4 regions of the Mesobacillus boroniphilus genome follow, and region 4 is predicted to be linked to each of the others. Evidence: riboswitches for the same ligand, from Rfam matches in the RefSeq annotation. Region 4 holds a riboswitch; each other region holds the start of a gene.
What was found. Region 4 has a riboswitch for S-adenosylmethionine ahead of DYI25_RS04705 (LLM class flavin-dependent oxidoreductase). Riboswitches for the same ligand answer to the same signal wherever they lie in the genome.
Positions count from the first base shown of each region.

Region 1: linked by a shared signal. The riboswitch ahead of DYI25_RS16780 (methionine ABC transporter ATP-binding protein) and the one ahead of DYI25_RS04705 (LLM class flavin-dependent oxidoreductase) in region 4 are both predicted to bind S-adenosylmethionine.
Region 2: linked by a shared signal. The riboswitch ahead of metK (methionine adenosyltransferase) and the one ahead of DYI25_RS04705 (LLM class flavin-dependent oxidoreductase) in region 4 are both predicted to bind S-adenosylmethionine.
Region 3: linked by a shared signal. The riboswitch ahead of DYI25_RS19530 (trans-sulfuration enzyme family protein) and the one ahead of DYI25_RS04705 (LLM class flavin-dependent oxidoreductase) in region 4 are both predicted to bind S-adenosylmethionine.

Region 1 covers NZ_QTKX01000002.1:797,564-802,354, reverse strand. The annotation lists gene DYI25_RS16790 (MetQ/NlpA family ABC transporter substrate-binding protein) at 1-237, opposite strand, end outside; gene DYI25_RS16785 (methionine ABC transporter permease) at 259-924, opposite strand; gene DYI25_RS16780 (methionine ABC transporter ATP-binding protein) at 914-1,927, opposite strand; SAM riboswitch class I at 2,195-2,299, opposite strand; gene DYI25_RS16775 (chromate transporter) at 2,637-3,167, opposite strand; gene DYI25_RS16770 (chromate transporter) at 3,164-3,739, opposite strand; gene DYI25_RS16765 (methyl-accepting chemotaxis protein) at 4,127-4,791, opposite strand, start outside.
Region 2 covers NZ_QTKX01000001.1:2,516,339-2,521,129, reverse strand. The annotation lists gene DYI25_RS12810 (DUF3231 family protein) at 1-4, shown strand, start outside; gene pckA (phosphoenolpyruvate carboxykinase (ATP)) at 421-2,010, opposite strand; SAM riboswitch class I at 2,486-2,626, shown strand; gene metK (methionine adenosyltransferase) at 2,912-4,114, shown strand; gene asnB (asparagine synthase (glutamine-hydrolyzing)) at 4,367-4,791, shown strand, end outside.
Region 3 covers NZ_QTKX01000003.1:450,135-454,925, reverse strand. The annotation lists gene DYI25_RS19535 (methyl-accepting chemotaxis protein) at 1-1,294, opposite strand, end outside; gene DYI25_RS19530 (trans-sulfuration enzyme family protein) at 1,400-2,536, opposite strand; SAM riboswitch class I at 2,652-2,754, opposite strand; gene DYI25_RS19525 (CBS domain-containing protein) at 2,842-3,948, opposite strand; gene DYI25_RS19520 (YitT family protein) at 4,129-4,791, shown strand, end outside.
Region 4 covers NZ_QTKX01000001.1:934,718-939,508, forward strand. The annotation lists gene DYI25_RS04695 (YjiH family protein) at 1-441, shown strand, start outside; gene DYI25_RS04700 (LL-diaminopimelate aminotransferase) at 591-1,772, shown strand; SAM riboswitch class I at 1,855-1,960, shown strand; gene DYI25_RS04705 (LLM class flavin-dependent oxidoreductase) at 2,101-3,150, shown strand; gene DYI25_RS04710 (ATP-grasp domain-containing protein) at 3,181-4,134, shown strand; gene DYI25_RS04715 (hypothetical protein) at 4,207-4,752, shown strand.

The DNA.
Region 1 (4,791 bases), on a different contig from region 4:
AGCCAGGTTTGGCTGGATGTAGTCGCTGAATTCGACTACCTTAACTTCATAGCCTTTTTTCTCAAGAAGAGGCTTGATGCCCTTTGTGACCATATCGCTATATGGACCGGATGTCGCACCGAATATCACTTGTTTTGCGTCTGCTTTCGCATCACCGCTGGATGCTGAGTCGCTGCCGCATGCAGCAAGCAACCCGATTGATAATAACAACACTACTGAAAAGAAAAATTTTTTCATTTTAAAAGAACCCCCTATTATTTATCTTTTGTCTACTATTCTTGCGATCCTGTCCCCGCCAAACTGGATCAGCTGGACGAGGCAAATAAGGATAATGACTGTCGTGATCATGATTGTATTGTCGTATCTGTAATAGCCGAAGCGGATCGCCAGGTCACCAACTCCCCCTCCGCCGACAATGCCAGCCATTGCGGAGTATGCAACAAGGCTGATGATCGTAATGGTAACACCCTGGACGATGCCTGGCTTTGCCTCAGGAATCAGGACATCTTTGATAATCATCCATGGAGTAGCACCTGTCGCAACGGCTGCTTCAATGACTCCTTTATCGATTTCGCGGAAGCTTTGCTCTACGATTCTTGCAAAAAATGGAATCGCCGCGACAGATAACGAAACAGATGCGGCTGTCGGCCCGATTGTCGTACCCGCAATTATATTCGCCAATGGCAGCAGGGCGATCAACAAGATGATAAATGGAACCGAGCGAATCATATTGACGATGAAGCCGGCAATATTTTTAAAAATTTGATTTTCAAGGAAAAGTCCTTTATCGGTGACAAAAAGCAGTACCCCAGTAGGCAATCCTACGATAATGGCGACAAGGATGGAGATGCCGACCATATAGATTGTTTCAAAAAACGCTTTGTTCAATTCCGGCAGCAATGCAATCAGGTTATCAAGCAGCATCATCAATCACCTCCAGGTTTTTCGTTCTTGCCGCTATGTAGGCAATCGCCCGGTCAATCTCCACCTGGTCTCCCGAAACCTCCATGATGAAAATCCCCAATGGAATATCCTGAATATATTCGATCTTCCCATGCAGGATATTGCCGCGAACCTTAAAGGTCTGGAATACATCAGAGATGACTCCCTGCTCAGCAATCTCACCCTGGAAATAGATTTTAATCAGCTTTCCTTGACGCTCCTCCAGCAATCTTTCCGGCAGTTCGAATTGTAGGATTGAGTTGACGAAGTCCTTTGTGAGAGGTTGTTTCGGATTTGCGAAGACCTCATACACATCCCCTTCTTCAATGATTTTCCCATCTTGCATAACAGCCATCCTGTCACAGATGGTCTTGACGACTTCCATCTCGTGGGTGATGAGGACAATCGTGATGCCTAATTCACTATTAATCTTTTTAAGTAAAGATAGGATTGATTTGGTCGTGCTTGGATCCAAAGCGGAGGTAGCTTCATCACATAGGAGGACAGATGGATTATTCGCCAGTGCCCTGGCGATGCCAACGCGCTGTTTCTGTCCACCTGACAATTGTGCCGGATAGACATCTTTTTTATCAGAAAGGCCGACCATATCAAGAAGCTCAGTTACTCTATCTTGGATTTTTGCTTTCGGAAGACCTGCTGCTTTCAGTGCGAATGCGATGTTTTCACTAACTGTCTTTGCGCTTACAAGATGAAAATGCTGAAAGATCATCCCGATTTTCAAGCGCGCTTTTCTAAGTTCACTTTTGCTCAAAGAAGTAAGCTCTACACCGTCAATATGTATTTCTCCTGATGTCGGTTTTTCAAGGATATTCAGGCATCTAATCAAAGAACTTTTGCCAGCCCCGCTGTATCCGACAATTCCGTAGATCTCTCCCTTTTCTACTTTTAATGAAACTTGGTCAACACCTGTAACCGACCCTTTTTTCGTTTCATATATCTTCACCAGGTTTTTCACTTCAATCATGCTTCGCACCCCCGTTTTTTTAAAATAAAAGGCTGTTTTCGTAAAGATTGTTGTTAAAATCCTAAAGCCGACTTTAACGTAATAGAACGCCATTTTGTAGTTCGGTATTAAGTTTGCATGCTCTTTTCTCATAACAAGAGGCTACTTTGGGAAGAAAAATAGTTCATTCACTCCTATTTAGTAATCAATAGCAGCAAAGTTTGAGAAAAGAGCCAAATAAAAAATGCCTCTTTCATTCATAGAAAGAGGCATCGTAAACATCTATACGACTTATCTTTCAGAATGAAAACATTCTGTAGGAAGTGGCACCTTTCCAAAAAGGAGGTTGCCGGACGTCATAGGGCCTAATCCCTCAGTCTCTCTTGATAAGTAACTTATTAAATTAATTTTGATAATTGAAATATTAAAACTATCTGATTTATTTGTCAACAAAGTTTTTCCAATGTTTTTTAATGATATCGCTTACATGATTGTGGGAGTAAGGAAATATTTTTTTAAAAAGGCTCTATTAAATTAGGCTGTTGATTTTCGTTCCAGGCACTTCGCTTTCCGCGGGTGGCCCGGGGAGCCTCCTCGGCGCTTTCAGCGCCTGCGGGGTCTCCCTGTCCCATGCTCCCGCAGGAGTCTTCATGCCTTCCACTACAATCAACAAGATTAAAATTAACATTGGGCTTTAACAGAGCCTTTTCTGAAAAAGAAAAACCCTTGTTTACGATAAAACAAGGGCACCGTAAACAAGGGATCCCGCGATGATATAGGCGGGGTGGACTTTAAATTTTTCCATAAGGAGGAAGCTGATTCCGCCAATCAGAATTGTCTGTGTCAGGCCGACCCCTTCATAGGAGGAGAAAAAGAAATCATAGGTCATGACTCCTAAAAGTACGGCAATGACAGGGCGGACGACGATTGTCAGCCTTTTGACACGCGGGGAATCTTTGAACTTCATCAACAGTCCGAGCAAACTGATCATTAGGATCAAGGATGGTGCCACCGTGGCAAATACCCCCACTATAGCACCAAGGATGCCGCCTTCAGCATATCCAATATACCCAGCCATCTTGGTTGCAATCGGTCCTGGCAGGGCGTTCCCCATCGCCAGCACTTCACTGAATTCATTAACTGTCATCCATTCATAACGATCAACAACTTCATTTTCGATTAATGGAATGGAGGCAGGACCACCGCCATATCCTAGTATCCCCGGGATGAAGAAGGCCAAAAATATATGGAAATAAATCATTTCTGCTCCCCTCCCTTTTGTTTATTTTCAGATGGAGTAGGGTCTTTTTTCAGCAAAGCACCGAGCAGCAATACAAAAATTAAAATGGCGGGGTGCAGGTTCAAGAATTGAAGAAGAACCAGGCTGCCAATAAGGGCCACGGCTGTCCAGCCCCATCCAAGCTTCGACTTACCAGACTTCTTGATGAAATCCCATGTCAGGACAGCAAGCATGACGGCAACAACCGGAACAACAGCCTCTGCCATTCCATTCACCCATGGCTCATCTTTGTATGAGTTCAGTCCTGTAAGCAGCAGGATCATCAGAATGATAGCCGGAATCATCGTCGCGGCGAGGGCATTGATCATCCCCAGGTATCCGCCTACGCGATAACCAATATAGCCAGCCATTTTCGTGGCAATCGGTCCCGGCAGCGCATTTCCCAAGGCAAGGATATCACCGAACTCATCAGAGTCCATCCATTTATATTTTTCTACCACTTCCTTATGTACAAGCGGAATCGAAGACGGGCCGCCGCCATATCCGAGGATTCCCACGCGAAAAAACGCTAAGAATAAATCTCTTTGTTTCAAAACTTCACCTTCTTTTCTGTTATTGGTGCCTAAAGCAGTCCCATTTCTATAAATCTTATTTCTTTTATTTTATTATAGACTCATATAATCGATACTGCATGTCAAATTCAAGTTAATTCACCCTCCGTCGCCTCATTTATCGCCATGTAAATGGTTAAGGTACCCTTACCCAGGCAATATATTGGCGAATTTTCAATTTTTTCGACCACATTTTGAATTATATCGACCACATCCACGAATATTTCGACCACTTTTGGAATTAATTCGACCACATCCACGAATATTTCGACCAAGTCGCAATCCTGAAGTTGACATCCCCAATTCGGTCGCACTTAGCTCTTCTTATAAAAAAGTACCACAGCCCCAGCGGCCATGGTACTCTTCAGTTTATCTATTAAACTTAAAAATAGTAACGGAATCATTCAACTCATTTGTCAGCTTCCTCAAGTCTGTAACCTTTTTCGACAGGTTTCCAAATGCAGATAATTGTTCAGTGGTCGATGCCGAGATTTCCTCGCTTCCTGCTGCTGTCTCCTCGACGACCGCACTGATGGATTCCACATTGTGGAGGACCCTTGCGCCCAGTTCTTTTGAGGCATCCATACCTTCGACAAGCTGAGTGATTTTTTCCGAAATACCGGTTACCTTAGACTCGATATTTCCAAATGCGCTCATTGTTAAATTCATTGATTCCATCTGCTCATCCGCGATGGCACCGCCTTTGTTCACTGCTTCTCCTATTTCATCGAGACCGTTTTTCAGAAGGTTGACCATATCAAAGATTTGCGTTGTGGCAGTGTTTGATTCTTCCGCCAGCTTTCTGACCTCTGCGGCGACTACCGCAAAACCTTTTCCAGCCTCACCTGCTCTTGCTGCTTCGATCGCCGCGTTTAAAGCCAGCAAATTCGTTTGTGCGGCAATTGCGGATACGGATGTGGCCATATCTTCAATTTTTGCTGCATAGCCTACGAATTGGTCTGTTGCTGACTGGATGGAATGAGAAGCCTTTTTGTTTTCCGTGATCAAAGCTTTTTGCCCTTCGATTGCCTTTC
Region 2 (4,791 bases), 1.6 Mb from region 4:
TTAGTATGAATTGCTATCAACATAAATCACGGCAACAATAGACTGTTGAAAAGAAAATGGCCATCTCCAATTGGAAATGGCCATTATGCGATAAGAAAGGATAGATTTTACTTCGAGAATTGTCCAGCTCCAGCGCCTAGCCCCTCGAGTCGCTTGTCTAGTGTCGCCTCCTAGAAACTCCGAAACTTCAACTCCGCCGGCAGAAGCGAAAAGCGCTTCTGCCGGCGGAGTCTCCAGTTTCTGCGTTTCTGGACAGTCGGCTAAACTTTTCGGTTTCGGTCCGCCCAATGAAGTCAAAGAACGACTTCACCGGTTGGCCCTCCGTGGCACAGGATGTGCTAGACCCGCCAGCCACACGATGTGGCGTTATCGAGCGGGCAGCGCTTGTCGGGGCTGACCAAGGCGCTTGCGCTTTTCTTATTACTTCGCTGTTGGTCCGCCTTTTTCTTCGATCTCTGACGGTACGTTCGAGAACTTCTTGAAATTCTTACGGAACTTCCCAGCAAGCTCGTTGGCTTTTTTAAAGTAAGCGTCTTTGTCGCTCCATGTCTTGACTGGCTGAAGGACATCGTCCGGTACACCTGGTACATGAAGCGGGATGTCAAGGCCGAAGATTTCGTCTTTCACTGTTTCCACATTGTTCAGTTCACCTTCAAGTGCTGCCTGGACCATCGCACGCGTGAAAGCAAGCTTCATGCGGCTTCCAGTACCGTACTCTCCGCCTGTCCATCCTGTGTTGACAAGGAATACTTTAGCGTTGTGCTCATCGATTTTTTCACCAAGCATTTCCGCATATCTTGTTGCTGCAAGCGGAAGGAAAGGTGAGCCGAAGCAAGTCGAGAACGTTGCTTGCGGTGAAGTGATGCCGCGTTCCGTGCCAGCTAGCTTTGATGTATATCCGCTCAAGAAATGGTACATTGCTTGTTCCTTCGTTAGCTTAGCGATTGGAGGCAAGACTCCGAAAGCATCAGCAGTCAGGAATACGATCGCGTTTGGATGTCCGGCAATGCTCGGATCCACGATGTTATCGATTGCCTGGATTGGATAGGCAGCGCGAGTGTTTTCTGTAAGACTGCCATCATCATAATCCGCTACACGCGTTTCTTCATCGATAACGACATTTTCAAGTACAGATCCGAACCGGATTGCATCAAAGATTTGCGGTTCTTTTTCTTTGGATAAGTTGATGCATTTTGCATAGCATCCACCCTCGATGTTAAAGACGCCGTTAGCTGACCAGCCATGCTCGTCATCACCAATCAGGCGGCGATTGTTATCAGCAGACAAAGTTGTCTTTCCTGTTCCGGAAAGGCCGAAGAACAATGCAACATCGCCTTCGCGTCCCACATTTGCAGAGCAGTGCATGGAAAGGATGCCGTTTTCAGGCAGAAGGTAATTCATGACAGAGAAAATCGACTTTTTCATTTCTCCTGCATATTCAGTTCCGCCAATCAGTACAACACGCTGTTCAAAGGAAACGATGATGAATGTCTCGGAATTCGTGCCATCAACCTCTGGGTCAGCTTTGAAATTCGGCGCTGAGATGACCGTGAATCCTGCTTCATGGTCAACAAGCTCTTCCTCACTTGGACGGATGAACAATTGATGTGCAAAAAGGTTGTGCCAAGCGTATTCATTGATGACCTGGATTGGAAGGCGGTATTTTGTGTCAGCACCTGCGAAGCCTTTGAAAACAAAAAATTCCTCTTTTTCTTTTAGGAAATTCAATACCTTATTATATAGCTTTGTGAAAGATTCCTCGGAAATCGGCTGGTTGACAGAGCCCCAGTCAATTTTATCCTTCACGGATTCTTCTTCGACAATGAATTTATCTTTAGGTGAACGGCCAGTATACTTACCAGTTGTTGCTCTTACGGCACCAGTTGAAGTCAGGAGTCCTTCGTTGCGGTTCAGGACTTTTTCAACAAGCTGGGGAACGGATAACTGGACCTGGACATTGCTTCCTTTTAATAAAGCTGAAAGTTCATTTGATATTCCTACAACATTCATCGGAGAATACCTTCCTTTTTTAAAATATTGATAATTTGTAAGTGTTTACATCTCGGTATTAGTATAACACATTTGTTCAATTAATCTATACTAATCAATAGAAAAATTACCTTGTACCTAACTTGCGTTATATAATTCTTTCTTTATATAGTCAAGCGAAAAGGATCCTTTTCGTGACCTTTTTATTTTACAAAAGGCTGTTTTCGTAAAGAGTGTTGTTAAAATCCTAAAGCCGATTTTAACGTAATAGAACGCAATTTTGTAGTTCGGTATTAAGTTTGTATGCTCTTTTCTCATAACATGAGGCTACTTTGAGTAGAAAAATAGTTCATTCACTCCTATTTTGTAGTCAATAGCAACAAAGTTTGAGAAAAGAGCATTACAAAAAAACTTTCAACAACAATCGACAAATTTAATGAGAAAATCATTGACATGCAATTCTAGTTTCGTTATGATTTGGACTTGAACGGATACTCTCTTATCCCGAGCTGGTGGAGGGACAGGCCCAATGAAACCCAGCAACCTGCAAACGAGAAAAAAACAGCTTTTGATTGCTGATCTTTTCCGGGCAAAGGTGCTAACCTGACGCAAGGGAACTGCCCTTGAACGATAAGAGCGAAAGGCGCGGATTTAAGCTTAAACCTTTCCTCGTAATTGGAGAGGTTTTTTATATTGCTTTTTTCTGTCCGATGCATGGAAATGCTGATGGACTGCCTTCTTAGGTGTCATTGCTCCCGTGGGTGAAATTAGGAAAAAAGAAATTCACCATGAATCTTAAACAAATTTTTCTAATAAAAACTCAGCGTTTATTTCATACTACATAGGGAATGAGTACCGTATCAACCCGAGGTCTGTATTGGGACAGCCTCGATCTATTTTTATAAATGAGGGAGGAACTCAGATGTCAAACAAACGCCGTTTGTTCACTTCTGAATCAGTAACAGAAGGCCATCCGGATAAAATTTGCGACCAGATCTCTGACGCGATTTTGGATGCGATCCTTGCTAAGGATGCTAACGCCCGTGTTGCTGCTGAAACATCAGTTACAACAGGCCTTGTACTAGTTGCAGGGGAAATCACTACATCTACATACGTAGATATTCCGAAAATTGTTCGTGAAACAGTTAAGGAAATTGGCTACACTCGCGCTAAGTACGGCTTCGACTCTGAAACTTGCGCAGTTTTGACTTCAATCGACGAGCAGTCTGCTGATATCGCAATGGGTGTTGACCAGGCTCTTGAAGCACGTGAAGGCCAAATGTCAGATGAAGAAATCGAAGCAATCGGAGCTGGAGACCAGGGCTTAATGTTCGGGTTTGCCTGCAACGAAACAAAAGAGCTTATGCCTCTACCGATTTCATTGGCACATAAGATTTCTCGCCGCCTGACTGAAGTACGTAAGGAAGAAATCCTACCTTACCTTCGTCCAGACGGAAAAACTCAGGTAACAGTTGAATACGATGAGAACGACAAGCCTGTCCGCATCGATACAATCGTTATCTCAACTCAGCACCACCCAGAAGTTTCGCTTGAGCAAATCCAGCGCAATCTTAAAGAACATGTCATCAATCCTGTTGTACCATCAGAATTGATTGACGAAAATACAAAATACTTCATCAACCCAACTGGCCGTTTCGTAATCGGCGGACCACAGGGTGATGCTGGTTTGACTGGCCGTAAAATCATCGTTGATACTTACGGCGGATACGCTCGTCACGGCGGCGGCGCTTTCTCTGGTAAGGATCCTACAAAAGTTGACCGTTCAGCTGCATACGCTGCACGTTACGTTGCTAAGAACATCGTAGCTGCTGGTCTTGCTGACAAAGTTGAAGTTCAGCTTGCATACGCAATCGGTGTTGCCCGTCCGGTATCCATCTCAATCGATACATTCGGTACAGGCAAAGTGAGCGAAGACGTATTGATCGACGTTGTTGAAAACAACTTCGACCTTCGCCCGGCTGGTATCATCAACATGCTTGACCTGCGCAAGCCAATCTACAAGCAGACAGCTGCTTATGGACACTTCGGCCGTTCTGACGTTGACCTTCCATGGGAGCGTACAGACAAGGCTGAGGCACTTCGCACTCAAGCTCAAGGAAAATAAAATCAAAGGGGAGTTGCATAGAAATATGTAACTCCCCTTATTATTTGCCGTCTAATCAGGAGAGAGGCAGAAATTCCTCAGGTTTGCGAATGGTCCAAAAGGTGTAAAATAGAGTATTACCTTAAATTTCCCTCAGATTTTACTGCAAAAATTTTGCGATTAATGATAGTATTAGATGGTATGTTTTTAGATAGTAAAATCACTGGAAAATAACAATAAATTTTTTCTGAAATGGAGAAGGTGAAGTACATAATGTGTGGCTTTATCGGTTGTGTACATGAAAATGCACAGGAATTCAGCAGCGATGATAAGCAGCTGTTTAAAAATATGAATGACATCATCACCCATCGTGGACCGGATGATGATGGGTATTTCTATGACGAGCATATCCAGTTCGGCTTCCGCCGTCTGAGCATCATTGACCTTGAGGCTGGCCATCAGCCATTAACCTACGAAAATGAGCGCTACTGGATCATTTTCAATGGGGAAATCTACAATTATCTTGAGCTTCGTGAAGAGTTGATGGAAGAAGGCCTGACCTTTGAGACTCACTCTGACACCGAAGTAATCATTGCTCTTTACAGCCACCTGAAAGAACAGGCTGTCGACAAGCTGCGCGGAATGTTCGCGTTTGTCATTTGGGATAAACAGGAGCAGGTTCTTTATGGTGCGCGTGA
Region 3 (4,791 bases), on a different contig from region 4:
TTCGAAATGCTGAAACGGCTTCCTTCTGTATCGAAGAAACCCTCTTCAAGTTCTCCGCAGTTGCAGTCAATTCTCTCACGGTGTCTCCCTGGTTCGTGAATCCTGCAGCCATTTCTGATATTCCTGCTGAATTTGTATGTAAAATTGACATTGACTCCCGGTTCATCGTAGTCAGCTCGGAAGTTTGCTCTTTAAGGTCATCTGCATAGTGCGCAATCCTGTCAATTTCCCTCTGGATGGAAAGGATTCCTTCCCTCATATCAGAATACTGCTCATGTACATTCGAGAATAACCTGCTTCCTTTCTGCACCTCTGAATTTCCGCCAGCCATTACTTCAACCATTTTAATTATTTCTGTTCTCACACTTTCAATTACACTCTGGATTTGTTTAGATGCTTGAAGAGATTGTTCAGCCAGAGCCCTGACTTCGCCGGCCACAACAGCGAATCCTTTTCCCTGTTCCCCAGCCCGGGCTGCCTCGATTGCCGCATTCAATGCTAAAAGATTCGTTTGATTAGAGATGCCAGAGATAATGCTGACGATTTGATCAATTTCATTCGTTTTTTCAGCTAATTTTTCCGCATTAACAGCAGCCTCGCTGGTGATATGGTTCATATGTTCAATTTGTGCACTCGTTTGACCAATTAACTCCATGCCCACTCCGCTTTTTGCGACGTTGGCCGAGGACATTGCATCAATGGCATTGGCCAGTTCTGCAATTTCTTTGATCCTGTCTTCCATATTTTCAGCAATTTCATTCAGATAAGTATATTGCTCTTGTTGCCGCTCGGCCCCAGCAGAGATTTGCATAATGGAAGAATTGATTCTATCGCTCTCTTTTTCATGCTCATGAGAACTTTCATAAAGCTTAATGGCTGAATCAAGAATCAATCCGGTGTTACTTTGGCTTTGCGAAACAAGAACACGTAACTTTTCAATCATTTCATTGAAATGGGATGTGAGCATACCCATTTCATCCATAGTTCCGCTTTCAATCTGTATCGATAGATCGCCATTAACCATTTTCTTGGTGGCATCCGTTAAACGATCAATTGGCCGGAAAACGTTCTGAAAAAGGATCAATATAAAAACAATGCAGCCAATTGATATAAGTGTTCCAGCAATAGTAGTTGAATACAAACTCTTTGACACTAATTCGGATGTGCCAGAGCTATCTTTATAATGATTCAACAAATAAAAATTATAAACTGTTGATATTGCATATACGAAAAATAACATGCCGAAAAATGAAAAAACCTTAGTCTTTAACGAAATATTAACAAGTCTGCGCATCCTGCCCGCTCCTTTTAACCTTCAACAAACTCTTAGGGGTACTAGTATATTCTTCCTATAATATCGGAATGATTGAAATATTATTAACCCCTTCCCCCATCTTTCTCACGAGTTTTCCAGCGCCGTCACAAATTGTTCGATAATATCAGCTGGGTTTTCGATCCCAACGGAAATCCTGACTAATCGATACGTAATGCCAAGCTCTGCTTGAGCCTCTGGAGGCAGTGCGCGATGGGAGGTTTTCAGTGGATGAGAGACAGTCGTTTCTACTCCCGCAAGTGTTGGGACAATTTTTATCCATCCAAGCGATTTGAAAAACTGGTCTGTATCCACGTGTTCTGCCAGTTCAACCGTCACGATGGCACCGAAGCCTTTTTCACCTTCAGCAAATGGATAGTAAACCTTTGCGACATTCTGATGTTCACTCAAACCGTCAGCCAGCAACCTGGCATTCTCCGATTGAGCCTTCATCCTTAACGCGAGAGTCTTCAAGCCCCTGCAAGTCAGCCACGCTTCAAACGGACTAAGGTTCGCACCAAGATTCACGATTCTTGCACGCGCTTCTGCAATCAGTTCCTTTTTGCCAACGACGACACCTGAAGTGACATCACTGTGACCTCCAATGTATTTCGTCGCGCTGTGGACGACCAGGTCGGCTCCGAGTAAAAACGGGCGGACATGCAGTGGTGTAGCGAAAGTATTATCAACTAATACAGTAAGACTTTTTCTCTTTGCCAGCTCAATGACTTCCTCCAATTTTTCAACACGGAGGAGCGGATTCGTGATTGATTCGGTGTAAAGAAGCTTCGTATTGGGTTTGATCGCCTGTTCGACTCTGTCCAACTCGGAAAAAGATACAAATGTCGTTTCGACTCCAAAGCGTTCAAGCTCGGCTTTCAGCATATGGAAACTCCCTCCATATACATCATCAGCCGCAACGATATGATCACCATTCTTCACTACTGCTAGGACACCTGCTAAGATGGCAGCTAAACCTGAGGAAGCCGCTACCCCATCTTCCGCGTACTCAAGCGCCGCAACGGATTGACCAAGTTCATCTGTATTCGGATTTCCTACCCTTGAATACAAGTAATTTCCTTCTCCCTGATAAAAGCCCTCAAGCTCATCAAGGTCATTAAAGGTAAATGCCGACGTCTGATAAATCGGTGTCGCCTTGCTTTTAATCCCCTTTGGCTTGTTATGTATTGAATGCAGTACTTCCGTTTCAAATCTTTTTTCCATATGCTCACCTGCTTTTATAATAGTAAGGCTTTTTCCGAATGTGGATGCAAAACCACGAAAAAAGCCTATAATAAAAACCTCTCCCAATTAGGAGAGGTTTCTGTTCAATCAGCCTCTCTTATCTTCAGACTGCATCTTCAGGATTTAGCACCTTTCATTTTGAATATGAAGGTTGCCGGGGTTCACAGGGCCTGTCCCTCCGCCGCTCTGGATAAGAGTTATTTCGGTTCTGAAAATAGTTTTTAATAGCTGCAGTATACCAGCACCACTGGCAGCTCGTCAATGACAGTTACCAGACCGGAAACTCAATCTTCCGGGTCACTGTCAAGCAAGTCCCACGGCGTTATTACGCCAATTGGCTTCCCATGGCGGTCACCCGTTTCCGTGATGATGACTGCCTGCAGCTTCTTGCCTCTTGTATGGTAACGCTCGAACAATTCTTCAATATGATACAAGGATGCATCCTCATCAACAAAGGTCACAAAATAATTTTTCCCCTTCGTCAACAGTTCTTTGACACGGACATCCTCGAAATGCACCACACTGTCGGAAAAATGCTTCGCCATCCACTGGATGATCTCCGTGGAAGTCAGTAAGGCAATATACTTATCATCCTTGTCATAAACAGGGAATCTTGTAAAATCAAACTTATTAATTACCTTTAGAACATCTTTAAGATAGGCATCCTCATAATAGTAAAACACAGGGCAGGTCGCGATCGACAAAGCTGTCTGAGGTTTCTCAAACTCCCTGGCAATCTCCTCAATCCGTTCGACCACCTCAATATGCGGCTCGGCAATATAATAATCAGCGTTCACCCGCTCATGGACAATCGCATTGCGAAGCTTTGCAAACTGGTGCAGCTCACTTTTATATTTACGTACTAATGAATGATTTTTATAGCCGGAGTACAGAAGCTCGACAAATGCATCGCTGTCCGTCCCCTTCACCATTTCCTTCAACGCTTTATGAATTCTGTTAAATGCCGTTTCGAATTTTCCGGACTGCTCCTTATGCTTCACCTCATGGTCTCCTGAAGCTTTAGCTCCTGAATCGGGATTTTGATTCGATGAATTCCTACCACTCTCATAGGCACGCTTTTTCCCGTTGCTGTTTTTGGATTGATTGGAGGATGGTTTGCCATTACCGTTATCAGCCTGCATGGAAGATGAGTTACCATTACCGCTGTTAGATTGATTCGGTGACTTTCCATTTTCGCTTCCTTTATTGCCATCATGCGTTTGATTTTTTTCACTAACACGCTTCAACCTGTTTTCCTCTTTTTCCTGCGGCTTAGGGTTAGTTCTCATATATGACTTTTTCTTATTGTTACCAGTCTGATGATTCTTCTTGTTTTTGGAACCTGACTGTTGATTATTTGATCTATGTTTAAACTGAGTATTGTTAGCCAAAATAGCCCCTCCGTAATTTCAATTAACTTCCCCTTCTCATTACCCCAATTACCGGTTTTACTAATCATGGATATATAATGTAAAAATACCAGATACACTTTAAAGTTTGATACAATAAGTATAGTACATACATTACTAATTCATAGAAGATATTTTTAATAGAAAAGGGTTTGATATTTAGTGGCTGCAACGAAGAAAAAAAGAGTGATCAAAGAGATAACACAGCTTGTGACGATAACTCTCGGGGCAATTATCGCGGCATTCGGGCTTGATATGTTCCTCGTTCCTAACGCGATCCTTGACGGCGGGGTCATCGGGCTTTCGATTATCGCCGCGGAACTGACTAATATCTCGATGAGTATATTCCTTATTGTGTTTAACCTGCCTTTCCTTTATATCGGGTATCGGAGAATGGGCCTGAAATTCACGCTTCGCACCTTATATGGAGTCATTATTTTATCCATCTCGACTGCTTATTTACATCACTTTGACGCTGTGACGGATGATTTATTTTTAGCAACCATCATCGGCGCGGTTATCCTTGGAACGGGTGTCGGTTTGGTCATCCGAGCAGGTGGCGCACTGGACGGAACTGAAATCATCGCCATCCTTGTCAGCAAAAAGCGCACCGTTTCTGTTGGACAGATTGTCATGGTCATGAACCTGTTCATCTTCATACTGGCTGCCTTGCTCGTGTTTAGCTGGGAAACAGCCATGTACTCAATCATCACCTATTTCATCGCATTCAAGATGATTGACGTCGTCGTCGAAGGGATGGAAGAGCTTAAATCGGTCACAATCATTTCCGATGTCCCGGAAGAAATCGCCGAAGCATTGCTAAAG
Region 4 (4,791 bases):
CCTGCACTTGGAAAAAACATTTTGGATAACTTGCGGGATGGACTCATTATGACGATGGGAATTTTGCCGTCGATTCTTTCTGTAGGATTGTTAGGGCTCGTATTAGCGGAATTCACCCCAGTGTTCGATATTATTGGCTATATTTTCTACCCATTTACATTAATCCTCCAGATTCCAGAGCCAATGCTGGCAGCTAAGGCATCCGCAATCGAAATTGCTGAAATGTTCCTGCCTGCCTTGCTTGTAACAGAAGCCCCCATGATCACAAAGTTTGTCATCGGTGTTGTTTCTGTGTCAGCTATTATCTTTTTCTCTGCGCTGATTCCAAGCATTATGTCGACAGAAATACCCATCAGCCTGCGAAAATTGGTAGTCATCTGGGTTCAGAGGACTATCCTAACTCTCATCATTGTAGCGCCAATCGCACATCTATTGTTTTGATATGGAAGTTACTTAATGAGCTGCTAAAGCAGCTCATTTTTTTATTTTTTACTAGAATTGAAAAAGGGACCCTGATATAATCGAATTTATATTTTAAAAGTTCTAACAATTTACAGCGTTAAAGAAATAAACAGTAAAGGGGAATTCCCATGAATCTCTACGGATCGGAAAAGATTAGAAAAATGACTTCAAGTATTTTTCAGGAAGTGGTAGACCGTAAGCAGACTGCCTTAATGAAAGGGAAAGATGTGATCGACCTGAGTATAGGGAGTCCGGATTTTTCGCCGCCTCCTTTTGTCATTGATGAGCTTGTAAAGTATTCACTGGATCCAGGGAAATATGGATACACGCTAAAGGGAATAAGTGAATTTAATGAGGCAGTTAAATATTTTTACCAGCAGCGTTATTCGGTTGAACTTGAAGCTGAAACCGAAGTCCTGCAGCTAATGGGCTCTCAGGATGGTCTTGCCCATCTTGCTACTGCAATCATTGATCCTGGTGATTATGTACTTGTTCCAGATCCAGGTTATCCAATCTATGAAGCTAGCGTAACAATTGCAGGCGGAACTATTTATCCAATGCCTTTGCTGGAGGGAAATAATTTCCTGCCGCAGCTTAATGATATTCCTCTTGAAATTTTACAAAAGACGAAGATGATAATCTTGAGCTATCCTGGAAATCCAGTCACCGCACTGGCAGATCGCAGCTTTTTTGAAGAGGTGGTTCAGTTCGCCAGAATACATAACATCTTGGTCGTACATGACTTCGCCTATTCTGAATTGATTTATGATAATAACCCGCAAATAAGCTTCTTATCTGTACCCGGTGCAAAGGAGGTCGGAGTAGAGTTCAACTCACTCTCCAAAACTTTCAATATGGCAGGCTGCCGCATTGGCTATGTTGCCGGGAATTCTCAAGTTATTAATCTTCTTGCCTCATTTAAATCACATATCGATTATGGAATTTTCTATCCAATTCAAAAAGCAGCAATTGCTGCATTGACTTCTGATTATTCTTTCCTGAAGGATCAGCTAAAACAGTATGAAGTTCGGCGAGATGCTTTAGTATCCGGGTTTCGGAATAGCGGATGGCAAGTGGCCAATTCTCCGGCAACGATGTTTGTGTGGGCTAAAATTCCGACCGGCTGGAAATCCCGTGATTTTGCCTTCAAGCTGATTGATGAGGAAGGGATTGTCGTGGTTCCTGGTGATGCTTTTGGCAAACAAGGAGAAGGGTATGTGAGAATTGCTATGGTTCAGCCTCCAGAAAGGCTGACGGAGGCCTCACAGAGGGTCAATAAATTTCTGTCGGGATTTCCACTAGGAATATAAAAAATGTTTCGATAAACGAATTGACTTTTGGATGAATTTAGAATATTATCACTTTAATAAATTAAAATTAATATATGATATCTTCTTATCAAGAGAGGTGGAGGGAAAGGCCCTGCGAAACCTCGGCAACAGGTTCTGAACGAATACTGTGCCAATTCCTGCGGACAATTTTGTCTGAAAGATGAGAAGAGAGTATTCTAAGGCTCTCTTCTTAAAGAAGGGAGCTTTTTATGTTAGGAGGCTTATTTATGAGCCTCTAATGTTTTTTTATAAAACCGACTTATCAGGTTGGTTAAGTTGTGATTAAATAAGAAGTGGAGAGATTGAGATGAAATATGGATTTTGGCTGCCGATTTTTGGCGGATGGCTTAGGAATGCAGAGGATGAAAACATGCCGCCTACCTTTGATTATGCAAAGCAGGTGATTCAATCAGCAGAAAAATGGGGCTATTCAACCACTTTGATAGCAGAGTTATATCTGAATGATATCAAAGGTCCTGAGCATGACTCCCTTGAAGCTTGGACTACAGCTGCTGCTCTGGCTTCTGTAACTGAAAAAATCGAGATCATGGCTGCTGTAAGGCCAGGTTTCCATAATCCTGCAGTAACAGCAAAGATGGCAGCAAACATAGATCAAATCAGCAACGGTCGTTTTACTCTTAATGTAGTTTCAGCATGGTGGGAGGAAGAGGCACGCCAGTACGGCGGGATTTTTACCGAACATGATGAAAGATATGAACGGACTACAGAGTTCATTGATTTACTCAAGGGACTATGGAGTGAAGATAGCTTCTCTTATGAAGGTAAGTTTTACGATTTGAAGGACACGAAGCTGTTTCCGAAACCAGTCCAGCGCCCGAATCCGATTTTATACGCCGGCGGAGAAAGCGAGAAAGGGAAGCAGACGATTATAGAAAAATGCGATGCCTATGTCATGCATGGCGGGACAGTAAAAGAAATACAGCGGAAAATAACGGATATGATTACACGCAGGGCATCAACTCCAAATCCAGAACTATCAGTGTTCGGAATGGCTGCTTATGTCATTTGCCGGGATACAGAGGAGGAAGCCATTGCTGAATTGGGGCGTATCACGGATGTTAAAGAATCCAGTGCATATGCAGGTTTTAAAGATTTTACGAGTAAGTCTCAGCTTGAACAGCAGATTCACCTCCAAGATTATTCTGTATCGAACCGTGGATTGCGGCCGAATTTAGTCGGTACACCAGAGCAAATCGCCGAGCGGATTTTACAGTATGAAGAAGCAGGTTTAGGCTTGCTATTACTGCAATTCTCCCCGCAGCTCGAGGAAATGGAACGCTTTGCTAGTCAGGTAATGCCGCTTGTTGAGGCAAAAAGGAAGCAAGTGAGTGTTTGATAAAATTTAGACTATGGAGATGAAGAAATAATGAGTAAAGTATACATTATCCATGAAAATAGCGAATGGACAGTCCATTTGACAAGGCGGCTGGAAGAGCTGGGAGTTCCATTTGAAGAATGGCATCTTGACGAGGGGCTCCTTGATTTATCAAAGGAACCACCTGAGGGGATTTTTTATAGCAGAATGAGTGCTTCTTCTCATACAAGAGGACATCGCTTCGCCCCTGAATATACGGCACAGGTTTTATCATGGCTGGAAACCCATGGAAGGAAGGTGTATAACGGATCCCGGGCGTTGGAACTGGAGGTAAGCAAGGTTAAGCAATATCTTGAGCTGAACAAGCATGGTGTAAGGACTCCGAGGACAATTGCGGCTGTCGGGAAAAAACAGCTATTAGATGCTGCGAAGGAATTTGACGGGAAAGCATTTATAACTAAGCATAATCGCGCTGGAAAAGGTCTTGGGGTTCAGCTGTTTCAATCGATTGAAGCACTGAAGTCATATGTTGATGGACCTTCTTTTGAAGAACCGGTTGATGGTGTGACGCTGATCCAGGAATATGTCCAGTCCCCGGAAAGCTATATTACAAGATGCGAATTTGTCGGCGGAGAGTTTATTTATGCGGTGAGAGTTGATACATCTGAAGGGTTTGAATTGTGCCCGGCTGATGCCTGCAAAATCGGAGACCTTTTCTGCCCTGTTGGGGAAGAAGTTGAAGAAAAGCCGAAATTCCTGGTTATCGATGGATTCGACGACCCAATCATTGAAAAATATAAGAGAGTACTAGAAGTAAATAATATAAATGTTGCTGGTATTGAATTCATCAGAAATGAATCAGGGGAAATTTTCACTTACGATATCAATACAAATACAAATTATAATTCAGATGCTGAAGCAAAAGCAGGGAAATTTGGCATGCTCGAGCTGGCAAAGTTTTTAGGAGAAGAGCTGGCTGTAGAGTATGGGACAGTGACAAGATGACATGAATGTTTTGGGAAATATTTGAAACTTATCAAGGGTTCTTCCGTATTAAAACATAAAGGGGGAGAACAGATGAAAAAGTTATCTTTTATTCCTATAGTCCTTGTATTATTGCTTTTCGGCTGCCAGCAAAAACAAAACGATGCGCTCGATACAAGCAAACTAGAGAGAGTTGAACAAACTGGGAATGCCACCGAGGAACAGTTGAAAAGTATTCCCATCCAATATAATGTACCATCTCTAAAATTGGGCTTAGAAGCATTGCCATTTGAATTAAACCCACCTAAGGATTTTCCTTTTGAGGCAATGCCGCTAAAGATGACCATTGAAGATTTTAAGCACGATGGGAAAGAGTTAGTAGTCAATTTTAACAGTTTTTCAAAAAATAAAGAGGATAACATCATTTTCATGATTACTGTCCATAATTTTGAAGTAGAGTATGGTGGACCATTAGGGGAGGAAGTTCAATTATCTGATGGGACGGTGGGGAATTATCATGAAGGCTCTCTTATTTTTACAAAAGAGGGAATTTATTATATGCTTGGATACAGTAATCCTGACATCACCTCTATTCAGTTGAAGAAAGATATAATAGCATTGGCCAATCAAATGTTATAAGAGTGAGAAGAACGCAACTGGGGTTGCGTTCTTTTTAGT